2 regions of the Rhodococcoides sp. S146-33 genome follow, and region 1 is predicted to be linked to the other one. Evidence: riboswitches for the same ligand, from Rfam matches in the RefSeq annotation. Region 1 holds a riboswitch; the other holds the start of a gene.

Region 1 (7,781 bases):
GCAGGCCGGCGGCGAGCAGCTTCTGCACCGGCCGGTCCGGCGGAGTGCCCGGTGCCGCGTCTCGGGTGCGGCCGGTCGGGGACGATCTGGCGAGGGTGTCGAGCAGATTGCGTTCCCCGTCGCCCAGTTCTGCGAGAGCTGCGGTGATGTGCGACTCGGTGAGATTGTCGACCGGATCGAGCGCGCGCCCGATGCGCCACGGCACGGCGTCCGCGGCGGTGGCGCTGATTCGGAGACCGGACGCGTCGCCCCACACCAGCAACCGCTCGCGGAGCTGAGCCAGAGCCTTGTCGACGCTCTTGGCCGGTGCGCGTTTCGCTATCGCGGACAGGAGTGCGGCGCGGGTGACGGGCCGCTCGTAGGCCTCTTCGATGGCGAGGATCTCGAGGACGGTCAGGGCGAGTGTGTCGAGGGTGTCCGCGGTGTGCAGAATCGACCGGCGCTGCTCGGCCCGTCCGGCGAGCACGGCCAGGGAGGCGGGCGGCGGAGCGGTCAGATCGGGACGCAGCGACATGGCCTTGATCAGCTCGGCGTCGGAGCGAGCTGCGATCCACTGGGGTAGATCGGGGGGCGTGTCGGTGTGTCGAGGCACAGTCGTGTCGGTCATCGTCTATCAGATTAGAGACCTGGGCTGGTGCTTGCCGCAGTGCAGGTGTCAAAATAGGCGCATGGTGAACAAGTCGAAGAAGCCCTATGTCGATCCAGGCTGGCCGGACACCGCTCGCGGTGACCACGCGGTGACCGAACTCTCGTCCGCTCGATCGGGTGGCTTGTCGCCCTTCGGTGAGGACACCGAGTTCCCGCTGCCCGTCGAAGACCTGCCCTACGCGCATCCGGTGACCGTGGTCAACCGGTAGCCAAGGCCACGCAGCACGAGAAAAGCCCCCGACGATGTCGGGGGCTTTTTTCGTACGAGATGCGAACCGTCGCAGGCGCTTACTGAGGCAGGAATGCCTTGTTGGCCTGGTAGAAGTTCACGATCTGCGGATCGAGCTGAATGCCCTGCGCTGCGTTCTGGACGAACGAGGCGATGGCCGGATCGTTGGTGATGTTCTGCACGGCGGCGACGATGCCGTTGACGACCTCGGCGGAGCTGTCCACTGCCGCCGTCAACTCGGGAACCTCGGGAAGTTGGGGTGCCTTCGGAGTGACCGGAACGCTGCGCTCGGTCGGCGCGCTGCTCAGGCCGAGGCTCGAGGAGCAGGACGGCCATGCGCCCCAGCCCTGCGAGTCGAGGACCTTCTCTGCGACTGCGATCTGCTCTTCGCGGCTGGCCTGGTTGGCCGTGGCTGCGTACTGCTGGCCGCCGTGTGCGTTCCAGGTGCTGGGGGAGAACTGCAACCCGCCCTGGAAGCCGTTGCCGGTGTTGATGCCCCAGTTGCCGCCGGCTTCACACTGTGCAAGGCGATCCCAGTCGGAATCCGGTGCCGCGTTTGCGGTGCCGGTGAAGGCAATGCCCGCGGTGCTCATGATGGCTCCGGTGACAGCGACCTTGGCGACGGTCTTGCCAGTGGTGCTCGGCTTGCGATGACGTCCGCTCATACGAGTTGAAATCCTCTCCACACGCGCCTGCGAGGTCAGCTGTCGGGTTCGGGCTGAGAGGTAGCCCGGCCTTTTCGCTCATTCTTCTCGAATGGGCAATTGGGCTTCACCCCAAGGGAAGTCGGTGCAACGTCGTGAGTTGCGACAACTTCCCGGTTGTCCGTGGAGGACGTGGGTCCCCCGTCCTCGTCCCCTGGGTGATCGTCGAGGGTGTTCCGGTATCCGCGGGACGAGGTTTGGCGCTGCGGACCGGAGTTCGGCCGAACTTTCCGGCCGATGCTGACCGTACTGAAATTCCCGGCTTACGTCACTATTTGGTAACTGTCGATTTTGCGGAGTCGTCTCGAGCGCATTCCGTGCCTCTTTTGTGCATCGTGTGTCTGCCCAGCTAGTGGGCGTCGTCGGCAGTGAACCCCAGCCCGTTGCCGACCTGTTACCCAAGCGTTATGTGATGGAAGTCACAGCGGCCGAGACCCGTCCGGAAAGTCACCGAACGGCAACGATGTCCTTCCCGAGGGGCATCAGAGATACGGGAATCAACTTCAGGTTCGCGATCGCGAGCGGAATGCCGATGATGGTGATCGCCATTGCGACGGCCGTGACCACATGAGCCAGCGCCAACCACCAGCCGGCGAGTATCAACCAGAGCACGTTCCCGACGAGCGCGCCGGACCCGGACCCGGGCTTGTCGACGATCGTCGACCCGAACGGCCACAGTGCGTACACACCGATCCGGAACGACGCGATGCCGAATGGGAAGGTGACGATCAGGATGCACAGCAGAAGGCCGGCGAAGAAGTAACCGATGGCCAGCCACAGCCCACCGAAGACCAGCCAGATGATGTTCAGGATCAATCGCATGATCTACCGAGCCCGCCGTCCGGACGCCAGCGCGTACACCAACGCCAGTACGAACCCGGCCGGTGCCGAGAACATGGCCGTCAGGTAGAGGCTCAGCGGGGGCTTCGCGTCGGAGAAGACCGGAAACAGCAGGATCGCGACGATGGCGACGAGGCCTATCGCGAACAGCGCGAGCGCGATGCGCAGCAGAACGGTGTTGCTCTTAGGGGTCGGTGTGTCCACCTGCACCACGGTAGTGCGAAGTACAGGGTGCGAAGAACTCGAATGCTTCGTCGAGACTCACCGCGCTAGACTGATGTATTCGCGTCCTACGTTTCGTGGGGCGCGAAATTTGTGCAGACCGCCGGTCCGAACATCGGGCCCGCGCACAGGAAACGACCGACAGCAACAGATGAACGGGTGAGCTCAGTGCCGACCGGCAAGGTGAAGTGGTACGACGTCGACAAGGGATTCGGATTCCTCTCTCAGGAGGAAGGCGAGGACGTCTACGTGCGTTCGTCGGCGTTGCCGGAGGGCGTCGAAGGCCTCAAAGCCGGTCAGCGCGTCGAATTCGGCATGGCTGCCGGCCGCCGCGGACCCCAGGCGCTGAGCCTGAAGGTGCTCGAGCCCGCACCGTCGGTGCGGCAGAACGCCGGTAGCACTCGCCGTGAACCCGTCGAGCGCAAGCACACGCCCGACGAGCTGCACGGAATGGTCGAGGACATGATCACACTGCTCGAGGCGACGGTGCAGCCCGAACTACGTAAGGGCAAGTACCCCGATCGCAAGATCGCGCAGCGAATCTCCGAGGTCGTCCGGGCTGTCGCCCGTGAGCTCGACAGCTGACGTCCACCGACGCTACGGGCGGGTGCCGATCGACCAGATGGCGTGGCTGACGAACCCTTCCTGATTGGTATCGGTGTCGATGATGCCGGTGGGCAAGCGCACCTCGATGCCGAGCAGTGTCCGGTTGCTGTCGTCCTTCGTGGGAACCGTGACGCTGAGCTTGGTGTCCGGCTCGTTGAACTCGGTGTTCTCCACCACGTCGCCGCTGTCGTCGCCGTAGACCACGGCGAGCACCCACGGCGCGGAGTAGATGGGGGCGGGCAACGAGAGCTGGACCGTCTCGGCATTGCCGACCTGGATCTCGGTGGTCTCACCGACGTTGGTGCACAGCGGGTCGCTGACAGCGCAGTACAGATACGGCTCCACCACGACGGCTCGGCCGTTGGCGTATGCGGTGACGGTCGGATCCTTCTCCGGCGCTTTCCCGATCAGCAGGGCGAGCACCGCGACGAACGCGACGGCGATGACGACAAGACCGGCGGCGGTGATCGCCGCGATCTTCTTGGTACGGGGAGCGAGATTCACTTGGTCACGTTTTCGCCGAAGGAGCCGTCGGACATTTCTTGTTCGACGTGGTCGGGGCGGTTGCCGCCGAAGCCGGGCAGAAGCGATCTGCCGCGGTAGGTGAGGAATGTCTGCACGAGCCCGATCGTAAGCAACACCGACACGACGGTGAAACCGAGCCAGTATACGGTGGGGAGCAGCACACCCAGGGTGCCGCCCAGAACCCAGCACAGCTGCATGACGGTTTCGGAGCGGCCGAATCCCGACGCTATCGACTCCGGCGGCAGATCGGCCTGCAGGGATGCGTCGAGGGAGACCTTGGCCAGCGCACTGGCGCTCGATGCAACGAGCGCGGCCACCGCGGCGGTGAGCAGGCTGTCGGTGACCGCGGCGACGACGGCCACCACCGTGACGGCGAGGGTGCAGCGGAGAACCACCAGGGACGGTCGGCCGAGTTTGATCCTGGCACCGAGCGCGTTTCCCGAGAAGTTGCCGAGACCGGCTGCGGCTCCGACGAGTCCGAGCATCGCGGCCTGCTGGAGCGGCTCGTGTTCGGTACGGGATTTGGCAACGAACGCTATGTAGAGCGTCAGGAAGCCGGTGAGAATCCGGATGGTGCCGTTTCCCCACAGTCCCACGATGACGGCCCGGCCGAGGGGCTGTCTGCGGTTCTTGGTGCTGCTCGAGTTCTTGGTGCGCGGCGGTGGGCGGCGCAGGTTTTCGGTCGGGGCGCTGTTTCCGGCGAAATCGCTGCCGTTGTGCTGCTCGGCGTGATAGCTCAGGGTGGCCGGCACTTCGCCCTCGGTGATCTCGACCCAGGACGGGATCTGCATGCTGAGGTAGCCGCCGAGCACGGTGATCGCGGCGACGAACCACAGTGCGCCGGGTGAGCCTGCGAAGAACGCAATGCCGCCGGCCACGGCCCCTGCCGCGATGGTGCCGCCGAGCAGGCCGAAGACGGTGAGCCGAGAATTGACGCGGACGAGGTCGATCTCCGGGGGCAGCACCCTCGGCGTCACCGCACTCTTGAGCACTGCAAAGGATTTGCTGAGCACGAGCATGCCGAGCGCGGCGGGATACAGCACCCAACTGTCGAAGTTGAACACCAGCACCACCGCCAGCACGGTGCGTAACCCGAACGATGTGGCGAGCGCGATGCGTCGACCGTGCTGCAGCCGGTCCAACAGCGGTCCGATCAACGGGGCGATCAGCGCGAACGGCGCAATGGTGATGACGAGATAGAGCGCGACCTTGGTCTTGTCCTCACCGGTGGCCGCGGAGAAGAACAGTGTGTTCGCCAAGGCGATCGCCAACGCCGCATCCGACGCGAAGTTCGCCATGGTCGCGTAGGTCAGCGCAGTCAGTCCGGACTTGTCCGCGCCGTCGGCTTTCGCAGCTCGCTGGAACGACGCGATGCCCTTGCCGGTGAGCTCGCGCCCTCTCATGGCGGCGACGCGAGTGACGGTCAGCTTCTTCGGCATCGGCGGGGGCTTGCGAGTGCCGGCGCGGCCGCGCGGAGCGGTGATCTTCTCGGTCCGCGGTGGGTGCAGGGGAGGCAACGGCTCGCGACGACTCGGAACATGGGTGGCGGCAGGTGCGGGCGGGTAGTTGGCCAGACCCGGATGATCCATCGAGCTGTCTTGCTCGGGGTCGTGAGCGGAGCCTGCGGGGCGAACTTGTCCTGGGCCGTGAGCGGAGCCTGCGGAGTGAACCTGTTCCGAGCCGTCCGCACCCCGTGGGGTGTGGGGGAGACGAGGATCGGTCACGGGGTCAATTCTGTCCTACCGGCGCGGTATCGGTGAATCGCACCTCGAAGATCTTGGGCCAGAATTTGCCGGTCACGAGGAATCGGTCCGTACCCGGGACCTGAGCGATGCCGTTGAACACGTCGGCTCCGCCTCGATCGGCGGCAGACATCGAGTCCCACAGCGGTGTGCCGTCGATGACGGCCGTCACCTTCCCGGTCTCGGGGTCGATGCGCATGATGTCGAACGTCTGCCACACATTGGCGTAGATAGACCCGCCCTCGGCGCACTCGAGTTCGTTGAGCCGCTCCACCGGATTGCCGTCGAGCGTGACGTCCACTGTGTCGACGGCGTCGAAAGTGGTGGGGTCGCGGAAGGTCAGGGTGGATGTGCCGTCGCTCATGACGAGGCGGTCGTCCGGTGTTCCCCGACCCTGTGTTCCTCGGCCCTCGGTGCAGAGTCCCCAACCTTCGCCGTCGTAGTTCACTCGGCGCTGTTCGGTCAGGGTGTCCCGGTCGCGCGCGATGGCGACTCCGTCTTGCCAGGTGATCTGCCACAGGGTGTCCCCGTCGACGGTGATCCCTTCGCCGAACAGGTCGGACGGCAGATCGACCCGCTCGAGCTCGGTCATGTCCGCGAGCGAGGTGCGCCTGACGAACGACGAACCTTCCAGCCCGGTGCCCTCGTAAAGCACGTCACCGTCGATCTCGAATCCCTGGGTGAACGCGTCGTCGCCGCGGTCGTACGTGCGCACGACTTCCGCGGTCAGGTTCGGCACCGAGTCGGAGGTCGGCGCTTCGGCCGTCGATCCTGGTGTCGACGAGCAGGAGGCCACCGCCAGTGCAGAGGCCAGGACGGCTACGAAGGTGCGAGCGCGGACGGTCATTGCATCCATGATGGCAGCCCGAACTGGGCGTCACCGAGTCGATGCGGCAAACTGAATGTGTGAGTTTCGTATCTTCTCCAGAGCTCGATTCCATCCGCCCCGTCTTGGCCGAGGCCGTGGACCTCGCGCGGCAGGCTCTGCTCGACCTGGGCGAGGGAGGTGTCGGCGAGTATCTGGGGGTCACCGCCGAGGACGCCAGCGCGGCCACGCACCGCTTCGCCAGCGATCTCGAGGGCTACCGAGGATGGCAGTGGGCTGTGGTGGTCGCGGCCCCGGAGGACGCCGATCGCGCCACGGTCAGTGAGTTGGTTCTGCTGCCCGGGCCCGACGCTCTGGTGGCACCGTCCTGGGTGCCCTGGGACGAACGTATCCGCCCCGGGGATCTGGGACCGGGCGATCTGCTGTCTCCGAGGCAGGACGACCCACGCCTGGTACCGGGCTATGTCAGCTCCGGTGATCCCGCCATCGACGAGGTGGCAGGCGAGATCGGTCTCGGCAGAACGAAGGTCACCAGCCTCGAAGGACGTCTCGACGCCGCCCAACGCTGGCACGACGGCGATTTCGGCCCTGATACCGAGATGGCCAAAGCTGCGCCGTCGACGTGTGGGCGCTGCGGCTTCTACCTGCCCATCGCCGGATCGTTGTCGGTTGCATTCGGAGTGTGCGGCAACGAGTTCGCCGCGGACGGGCACGTGGTGCATGCCGAGTACGGCTGCGGTGCGCACTCCGACACCGAATTGCCTACCGGAGCAGGATCACCGCAATTCGAGCCGTACGACGACGCGGCCCTCGACGTCACCGTGGCACCGACGCCTCCGGCCGAGACGAGTCCTCCGGTCGAGGCGAGTGTGTCCGACGATACCGTTGTGTCCGACGAGACCGTTGTGTCCGACGAGTCGAGTGCGTCGGCCGAAACCATTGCGTCTGACGAGACTGCTTCCGCGAACGAGACCACCGACAGTGCGGACCCGAGCGACGCGCCGACAGGCACAGCCGATGCGCAGAACGAGGCAACGGCGCCGCAGGAGGAGGCACCTGCGGTTGCGGACACGACGGCCACGGAAGTTTCTCACTCCGAGGTGACAGAAGATGCTGTGCACGAAGAGGATTCGGTATCTCCGAGCTGATCGACCCGTTCGATACCGGGTCGCTGCGCGAGTCGATTCTCGTGGCCTGGGGCTCGTCTCCCACCCGGCTTCGTGAGGACTCGGCGTCCGAGTCCGACTTGGTGCGCGGAGGCTATCGTGACCGGCTTTTGACCGAGCTCGCGCAGAACGCTGCGGACGCGGCGGCGCGGGCCGGTGTTTCGGGACGGTTGTCAGTGTGGACCGATGATGTCGGTTCCCTTCACATCGCCAATACCGGTGCTGCGCTCGATGTTTCGGGTGTGCATGCGTTGACCGCGCTGAGGGCATCGG
Region 2 (7,781 bases), on a different contig from region 1:
GCCGGCGTCCGGACTATCGACAGACGTGGGAACGCCTCGTCGGTGAGAGTGATCCACCAGCCCTTCTTCGGAAACTTCGAGCGTCGGTTGTACGGCGGGATGTGCGCGGAGAGCAGGCGCAGTTCTCGGACACCGGCTTCGAGTGCATGCGCGCACTCGACGTGATCGACACGCGTGGCGAGGGAGACCATCTCCTTCATCCGACCCCTGGTCTCCGACCCGGTGAAGTAGTTGCGTACACGGCGCTTGAGGTTGTTGGAGGTGCCGACGTACAAGACCTCGTCGGACGGGCCGCGAAAAAGATAAACGCCGGGCGTGCCCGGCAGGTGAGCAGCAAGTCCGCGTTTGGCGCGCTGGCCGGCCGACACCGCCGGAAGGTAGTCGACCAACTCGGCGTAACTGTGGACGCCCTGATTGCCCACTCGCTCGATGAGGCCGTGCAACACGTCGACCGTTGCCCGGGCGTCGTCCAGGGCACGGTGCGTAGGCCGGGTGCCGGACCTGAACAGCGTGGACAGTGCGGAGAGCTTGACCGAGGGTGCTTCGTCCCGTGTGAGAACCCGTCGCGCCAGCTTGACGGTGCACAACACCTGAAACCGGGGCCACGCTATGTCGAGACGGCTGGCGGCGGCCTTGAGGAACCCGGTGTCGAAGCCCGCGTTGTGGGCCACCAACACAGAGCCGCGAGCAAACTCGAGGAAGCCGGGTAGCACTCGTTCTATCCGTGGCGCGCCGATCAGCATCGCAGACGTGATTCCGGTGAGTTCCACGATGTACGGCGGAATGGACCTGCCCGGATCGACGAGGGTGGCGAACTCGCCGAGAATCTCGCCTCCTCGAACCTTGACCGCTCCGATTTCGGTGATGGCCTCGGTGTCCGAGCTGCCGCCCGTGGTTTCCAGGTCGACGACGACGAACGTCGTGTCGTGCAGTGGGGTGTCCAGTTCGTCGAACGACAGCTGGATGGGCAGGCTCACTCGGAAGACGGTAGGTCCGACCTCCGACACAAACACTCACCGCGGTGATGAGTTCGGGCCGTGTCGTCGCCCCGCACCGTGATGTGTCACGAAACCTGTCGGTGGTGCGCGCTACCTTTCGCTCGATCGGCCGATTCGGCCGCCGGAAACAACAAAGAGACGAGGATCACAATGATCATCGACTGCAGTGACTGCCTGGTCCGTGACATCGCCTGCGCGGACTGCGTCGTGACCGTCCTTCTGGGGCCGCCGGGAATGCCGACGAGATCGGACGGTCGATGGGTCGGTCCACCCTCGCCGATCACGCTCGAGCAGGAAGAACTCGGTGCAATGGGGGTGCTTGCGGAGGTAGGTCTGGTGCCTACTCTCAAGCTCGTGACCGACGTCGACGAGACGGCCGAAGTGTCGTCGTTACCGACTCGTGACACTCCGGAGGATCAGCGGGCCGTCTAGCGAATTTCGGGCCTGATCCGGTCGTGTCGGCGCGTTGGGGTCGACACGGGGGTATGCCATTTCGTAACCTTCCTGAGACCTTGCGGAGTCTCGCCAATCCAAACCGGAGTGGCGTCGCAAGTCACCGCCTAATCGTTCACTCGCGAGAGTGTTCGTACCGGGAACCCGATATCTACTGGGGTGAATCCCGCTGAGCCACCTCGAGTGGCCGGTGGGTAGGGCTGCTCTTCCCAGCCCGAACCCGTCAGCTAACTCGGTCGGCGGACGATAGGAAGAAACGGAGCACCATCTTTCGTGGCGTCACAACTTTCCAACCGATCATTGCGTCGAGTTCTCGTAGCCGGAGCGCTCACGGCAGGCGTGGTCATTCTTCCCGCTGCACCCGCGATGGCGGCCCCCCTCACCATTCCCGGCGTCGGAACCTTCGAGATTCCCGACATCCCGGGCCTCCCTCCACTCAACCTTCCGGGTATGCCTGCACCGGGTGCGCCGCTGGTGCCCCAGGTCACCCCCGCAGCGAAGGCCGTTCAGGCCGCTGAGTCCAAGATCGGCGCTCCGTACGTGTACGGCGCTTCGGGTCCGGATTCTTTCGACTGCTCGGGACTGATCCAGTGGGCGTACAAGCAGGCCGGCGTCAGCCTGCCGCGCACGAGCTACGACCAGGCAGCCGCAGGCACCCCGGTGTCGCGTAACAGCCTGATGCCCGGCGACGTCGTCTCGTTCTACGGTGGCTCGCATTCGGGCATGTACATCGGCGACGGCAACGTCGTGCACGCATCCACGTCCGGCGTGCCGGTCAAGGTCGCTCCGGTCGACTCGATGCCGTTCGATGGTGCTCGCCGTTACTGATATCGACAGTCGACGTTCAGCGTGACAGACCGACAGGGTCGAGCCGTATTCCGGCTCGACCCTGTCGTCGTCTCCGGGCACGGTGACACGCCGCCCCGGTGGACAGCAGAGCGTCGAGTTCGTAATCTGATCGAGACCTGGTCGACGTTTATTTTGTGATCGGTCACCTGGAAACCCCGTCGATTTCGGACTGTGTTCACGTCCATCCCCGTAATCGCGTGGGTAGGGTTTGTTTCGGTTTACTTTTCCAACCGTTGCCTCGTTCGAGGTGGCATGTGCGAGGACGGAGAGTCGCTTTCCGTGGCGATATCGAGATCTACCCGAGTGTGGCGTCTGACCGGTAACTCGGTGGTGGCTGCCACGTTGGCGGCATGCATCGCCTTTGCGCCGACCACGCCCGCGGTTGCGCAACCGGGCTTCGATTCCGCGTCCGACGCTCAGGCCGAGCTCGCCGAGCTCTCGCGCCAGTCCGAGCAGACCAACGAATCTCTGAACAACGCTCAGATCGATCTGGACGCCAAGATGCAGCAGCAGCTCGACGCGCAGGCCGTTGTCGACCAGAGCCGGGCCGCGCTGGACGCAGCACAGACGCAGCTGGCGGCGCTGAAGCCGGCCATGGACAAGGTTGCCAACGTCAACTACCAGGGCGCTCGGACCAATCGGTTGTTTGCCGTGATGGTGAGTGATTCACCGCAGCAGTTGCTCGACCAGATGTCGGCACTCGACGTGATTTCGGCCGATACGGCCGACCAGGTCGCCCGGTTCAAGCAGGCGAGCGCGGACGCCGTCAGTGCCGAGCAGGCCGCAGCGACGGCCGCCGACCAAGCCCGAATGGCAGCAGAGCAAGCCAAGGCAGTCAGCGACGATCTACAGGCCAAGCAGAGTGAACTTCAGGGTCAGATCGCCGAGGTGATGGCCGCCTACAGTGCGCTGTCGTCCTCGGAGCAGCTCGCTCTCGCCGGATCGTCCATGCCCGAGGGTTTCGATCCGACTGTTCTCCTGCAGAATCTGACGCCCGGATCGGGAGCCAGCGCGTTGCAGGCCGGTCTGACACAGATCGGTAAGCCGTACGTTTGGGGCGCGACCGGACCGGATGGCTTCGACTGCTCGGGGTTGGTCATGTGGGCGTACAAGCAGGTGGGCAAGACCGTGCCGCGGACGAGTCAGGCCCAGGCCGAGGGCGGAACTCCGGTGGACCAGAAGGACCTACAGCCCGGTGATGTGGTGTTGTTCTATCCGGACGCGTCGCACGTCGGCATCTACGCCGGCGGCGGCAACGTCCTTCATGCCTCCACCTACGGAGTGCCCGTCAAGGTGCAGTCGATGGCATCGTTCCCGTACTACGGGGCGCGTCGATACTGAGGTGTGTCGCGACGATCCACGTATGCGCGTATGAGCGAGCCTGATCGGCCCGCAGGGATCCGCCTCCTGGTCCGATCGGCGCGGTTGCGGTGGCTTGCACTTGCTCTCGTCGCCGCGGTGACCCTCTCGGTGGTCGTCGTGCACAACGTTCACCGCACCGACACCGAATCCCGAGCACCGTCGACCGACGCCACCGTCGGTCAGGCCCCGCAGACGTACGACCAGCAGCGTCGAGCCGACGTGACAGTCCTTCTCGACCAGTGGGCCGACGCTGTTCGCGCCGGAGATGTCGACAGTCTGCGGGCACTGATGGATCCGCGGGCAGATCCGAATTTCGTCGAGGCGCAAGTGCGGCGGGCGGCGTCCGTTCCGGGCGTACCGTTCTCCGAATTCGGCTACGTCCTGGGCGACGAGCCGGAAACGCCGGTTCCGCCTTCGATCGCAGAGCCGTTGGACGCTACCGACATCTGGGCACCTTCGGTGTATCTGCGGTACGCCGTGGCGGGGCCGGACGCGTCGCCGACTAGTCGACCGGTCTCGCTCGTCGTTGCCGAGCGGGACGGTCGATGGCGGCTCGTCGACGATGCGGATCTGCCCGAGTATCGACGCCACACCTGGCGTGGGCCGTGGGACTTCGGATCGTTGACGATTCGTTCGGTTCCGACGTCATCGGGGACATCGGTGGTGATGGGGCATCCGGATCGAGAGCAGTTCGTCGGGGCCCTGGCTGCCGAGCTCCCGTCGGCAATCGATGCGGTCACCGACTTCTGGGGAGACGACTGGGCTCGAGACGGTCTGGTGTTCGTTGCTTCGTCCGCGGAGGAGTTCGGCGAGCTGACCGAATCGGATCCGTCGACCGACGTCGCTGCGGTGACGGTGTCCGACGCGGTGGCTGCGGACGGCTCGCGTCCGACCGGCCAGCGGGTGGTGTTCGGTCCCGAAGCCGCGGCGCGATTGACGCCGTTCACCGTTCGATCGGTTCTGCGGCACGAGTTGACCCATGTGGCAGCCAGGGCGCGGACGGCGGACGGTACGGCGTTGTGGGTGGCGGAGGGGTTCGCCGACTACTCCGGGTATCGCCATTCCGGTGCCGATTTCGTGCAGCTCGCTCCCACTCTTGCCTCGATCGTGGCGTCCGGTGGGCCGCCGACGGTGCTGCCGAAGGACGAGGATTTCGGTGCCGGAGGGGCACGTTCGAGTGTTGCCTACGAGTCGGCGTGGTCGGTGTTCGCCTTCGTGGCCGATCGGTTCGGAGAGTCGACCCTGCGCAGGCTGTACGAGGCATTGGCGTCTGAACCGGACTCGGACGGCTCCATCGATGCCGCCTTCGGGTCGGTACTGAGATCGGACCGCGCCCAGTTCGTCGCCTCGTGGGGCAACTGGGTGGCTGATCGGGCCCGCTGACGTCGAGCGCTACGGTTGTCGCCATGCGTCGTACTCTTCTCGTGACGAACGACTTTCCGCCTCGCCCGGGTGGAATCCAGTCCTACCTGCACAGCTTCGCCTCGCAACTACCCGCTGACGAACTCGTGGTCTACGCTCCGCGGTGGCGCGGTGACTCGCACGAGAAATTCGATGCCGAGCAGCCGTTCGAGGTGATCCGGCATCCGACGACACTGATGCTGCCGACCCCGCTCGTGGCGCGTCGGGCAGCCCGAATCCTGAAGTCGCGTCGGTGCGATTCGGTGTGGTTCGGCGCATCGGCACCGCTGGCCGTGATGTCGTCGCACCTGCGTAAAGCTGGAGCCGAGCGCATCGTGGCCAGTACCCACGGTCACGAGGTCGGCTGGTCGATGGTGCCGGGCGGGCGGGCGACCCTCCGCACGATCGGCGAGAACACCGACGTGGTCACCTACGTCAGCAAATACACCCGGGGTCGATTCAGCTCGGCGTTCGGTCGCACCGCAGCCCTCGAGCACCTGCCGCCCGGAGTCGATACGGATCGCTTCGTACCCGACGACGCCGCACGAGCGGAACTGCGCGCGCGCTACGGACTCGGTGATCGACCCACCGTTTTGTGTCTCTCGCGGCTCGTACCCCGTAAGGGACAGGACTTCCTGATCCGAGCGCTGCCGGGAATCAAGCGTGCCGTCGATGGTGCCGTTCTGGTGATCGTCGGAGGAGGACCATACGAGAAGACTCTGCGCGAGCTCGTCCGATCCACCGGCATGGAGCAGCACGTCGTGTTCACCGGCACGGTGCCGTCGGTGGAACTTGCCGCCCACCACACCATCGCCGACGTGTTCGCGATGCCGAGCCGCACTCGTGGCGCGGGTCTCGACGTGGAGGGCCTCGGAATCGTCTACCTCGAAGCGTCTTCCTGCGGTGTGCCCGTCGTAGCCGGAACATCCGGGGGTGCGCCGGAAGCTGTGCAGCACAACAAGACCGGGCTCGTTGTCGACGGAACTTCGGTCTCGGAGATAACCGATGCGATCGTGCGCATCCTGTCCGATCGCACGCTCGCCGCCCAAATGGGTAACGCCGGCCGCGCGTGGGTCGACGCCGAGTGGCGCTGGGACGTACTGACGGAAAAGCTGCGGTCGTTGATCTAGCGCCCGACCTTTCGGAGACCGGACGCCTCAGCGGGCGTAGATGGATTCGATGTCGTCGGCGTACGCCTTGGTGATGACGTTGCGCTTGAGCTTCATCGTCGGGGTCAGCTCGCCGCTCTCCTCCGAGAAGTCATGGGGGAGCAGTCGATATTTCTTGATGGACTCCGCATGCGAGACGGACTTGTTCGCATCGGCGACGGCTGCATCGATCTCGGAGACGAGATCGGGGTCCTTCTGCAGATCCGCCGCGGTGGCGTCGGAGGCCTTGCCGTGCGCGGACTTCCACCGATCGAACGCCTCCGGGTCGAGAGTGATGAGCGCTCCGATGAAGGGCTTCTGATCGCCCACGACAACAGCCTGGCTTATCAGAGCGCCCGCACGAAGTCGGTCCTCCAAACCGGCCGGCGAGACGTTCTTGCCGCCCGCCGTGACGATCAATTCCTTCTTCCGACCGGAAATCGTGATGTAACCGTCGTCGTCGACGCTGCCCAGATCTCCGGTGCGGAACCAACCGTCGTCCAGTGACTCTGCCGTGGCTTCCTCGTTGCGCCAGTAGCCGTCGAACACCACCGGCCCGCGCAGCTGAATTTCCCCGTCCTCGGCGATGCGAACGGTGTTGCCGGGCAACGGCCGTCCGACGCTACCCACGCGCTGGAATCCGATGGTGTTGACGGCGAAGGCGGCGGTGGTTTCGGTCAGGCCGTAACCCTCGTAGATCGTCACGCCGATGCCCCGGTAGAAGTGGCCGAGCCGACTACCGAGGGGAGCGCCACCGGAGATGGCCAGTTCGCATTTGCCTCCGAGGGCGGCCCGCAGCTTGCCGTACACCAGTTTGTCGAACACGGTGTGCTTGGCGCGCAACACGATTCCTGGGCCGCCCGTGTCCTGCGCCTCGCTCCACGCCACCGCGCATTCGGTGGCAAGGTCGAAAATCTTGCCCTTGCCGTCGGAGTGCGCCTTCTGCTTCGCGGTGTTGAAAACCTTCTCGAACACTCGTGGAACCGAGAGGATGAAGTCCGGTTGGAACGTTCCGAACGTCGCGACGAGGTTGGGAATGTCGTTGGTGTGACCGAGCGTGACCCCGGCGTCGAACGACGCGATACTCACTGCCCGTGCGAGGACATGGGCCAGGGGTAGGAACATCAGGGTGCTTCGGCCCTGCGTCATCAGTGTCTTCAGGGACGTCTCGCGAATACCGAGGGACTCCGCCAGCAGATTGGCGTGGGTCAGCTGGACGCCCTTGGGGCGCCCGGTGGTGCCCGAGGTGTAGATCAATGTTGCGGGGTCGGACGCGCTCAGTGCCGCCACTCGTCGGTGCACGGAATCCTCGGTGACATCTGCGCCCCCGTCGATCAGTGCCTGCACGGCGTCGGTGTCGGTGTCGGCCGACTCGATCACGAACGTTCGACGCACTGACTGTGCAGCCGCCACAACATCTTTCGTCTCCTGCACGTGTGCATCGTTCTCGAGAACGAGCAGGACCGGCTCGGCGTCTTCGAGAATCCACTCGACCTGCCCGGCGGACGACGTCTCGTAGATCGGCACGGTCACGCCGCCCGCGGCCCAGATCGCATAGTCGACGACAGAC

What was found. Region 1 has a riboswitch for cyclic di-AMP ahead of AC5WEY_RS16385 (transglycosylase family protein). Riboswitches for the same ligand answer to the same signal wherever they lie in the genome.
Region 2: another riboswitch for cyclic di-AMP. It lies ahead of AC5WEY_RS23925 (C40 family peptidase); the one in region 1 lies ahead of AC5WEY_RS16385 (transglycosylase family protein).

The regions. Positions count from the first base shown of each region.
Region 1 covers NZ_JCAJWY010000003.1:154,995-162,775, forward strand. Annotated here, with positions in the region: gene AC5WEY_RS16375 (helicase-associated domain-containing protein) at 1-607, opposite strand, end outside; gene AC5WEY_RS16380 (hypothetical protein) at 669-857, shown strand; gene AC5WEY_RS16385 (transglycosylase family protein) at 937-1,542, opposite strand; cyclic di-AMP (ydaO/yuaA leader) riboswitch at 1,551-1,752, opposite strand; gene AC5WEY_RS16390 (YccF domain-containing protein) at 2,029-2,403, opposite strand; gene AC5WEY_RS16395 (hypothetical protein) at 2,407-2,625, opposite strand; gene AC5WEY_RS16400 (cold-shock protein) at 2,812-3,228, shown strand; gene AC5WEY_RS16405 (DUF2771 domain-containing protein) at 3,241-3,753, opposite strand; gene AC5WEY_RS16410 (MFS transporter) at 3,750-5,363, opposite strand; gene AC5WEY_RS16415 (glutaminyl-peptide cyclotransferase) at 5,503-6,363, opposite strand; gene AC5WEY_RS16420 (DUF3027 domain-containing protein) at 6,423-7,490, shown strand; gene AC5WEY_RS16425 (sacsin N-terminal ATP-binding-like domain-containing protein) at 7,532-7,781, shown strand, end outside.
Region 2 covers NZ_JCAJWY010000008.1:151,375-159,155, reverse strand. Annotated here, with positions in the region: gene AC5WEY_RS23935 (DEDD exonuclease domain-containing protein) at 1-977, opposite strand, end outside; gene AC5WEY_RS23930 (hypothetical protein) at 1,206-1,430, shown strand; cyclic di-AMP (ydaO/yuaA leader) riboswitch at 1,546-1,708, shown strand; gene AC5WEY_RS23925 (C40 family peptidase) at 1,725-2,279, shown strand; gene AC5WEY_RS23920 (NlpC/P60 family protein) at 2,580-3,641, shown strand; gene AC5WEY_RS23915 (hypothetical protein) at 3,672-5,045, shown strand; gene AC5WEY_RS23910 (glycosyltransferase family 4 protein) at 5,069-6,193, shown strand; gene AC5WEY_RS23905 (AMP-dependent synthetase/ligase) at 6,221-7,781, opposite strand, start outside.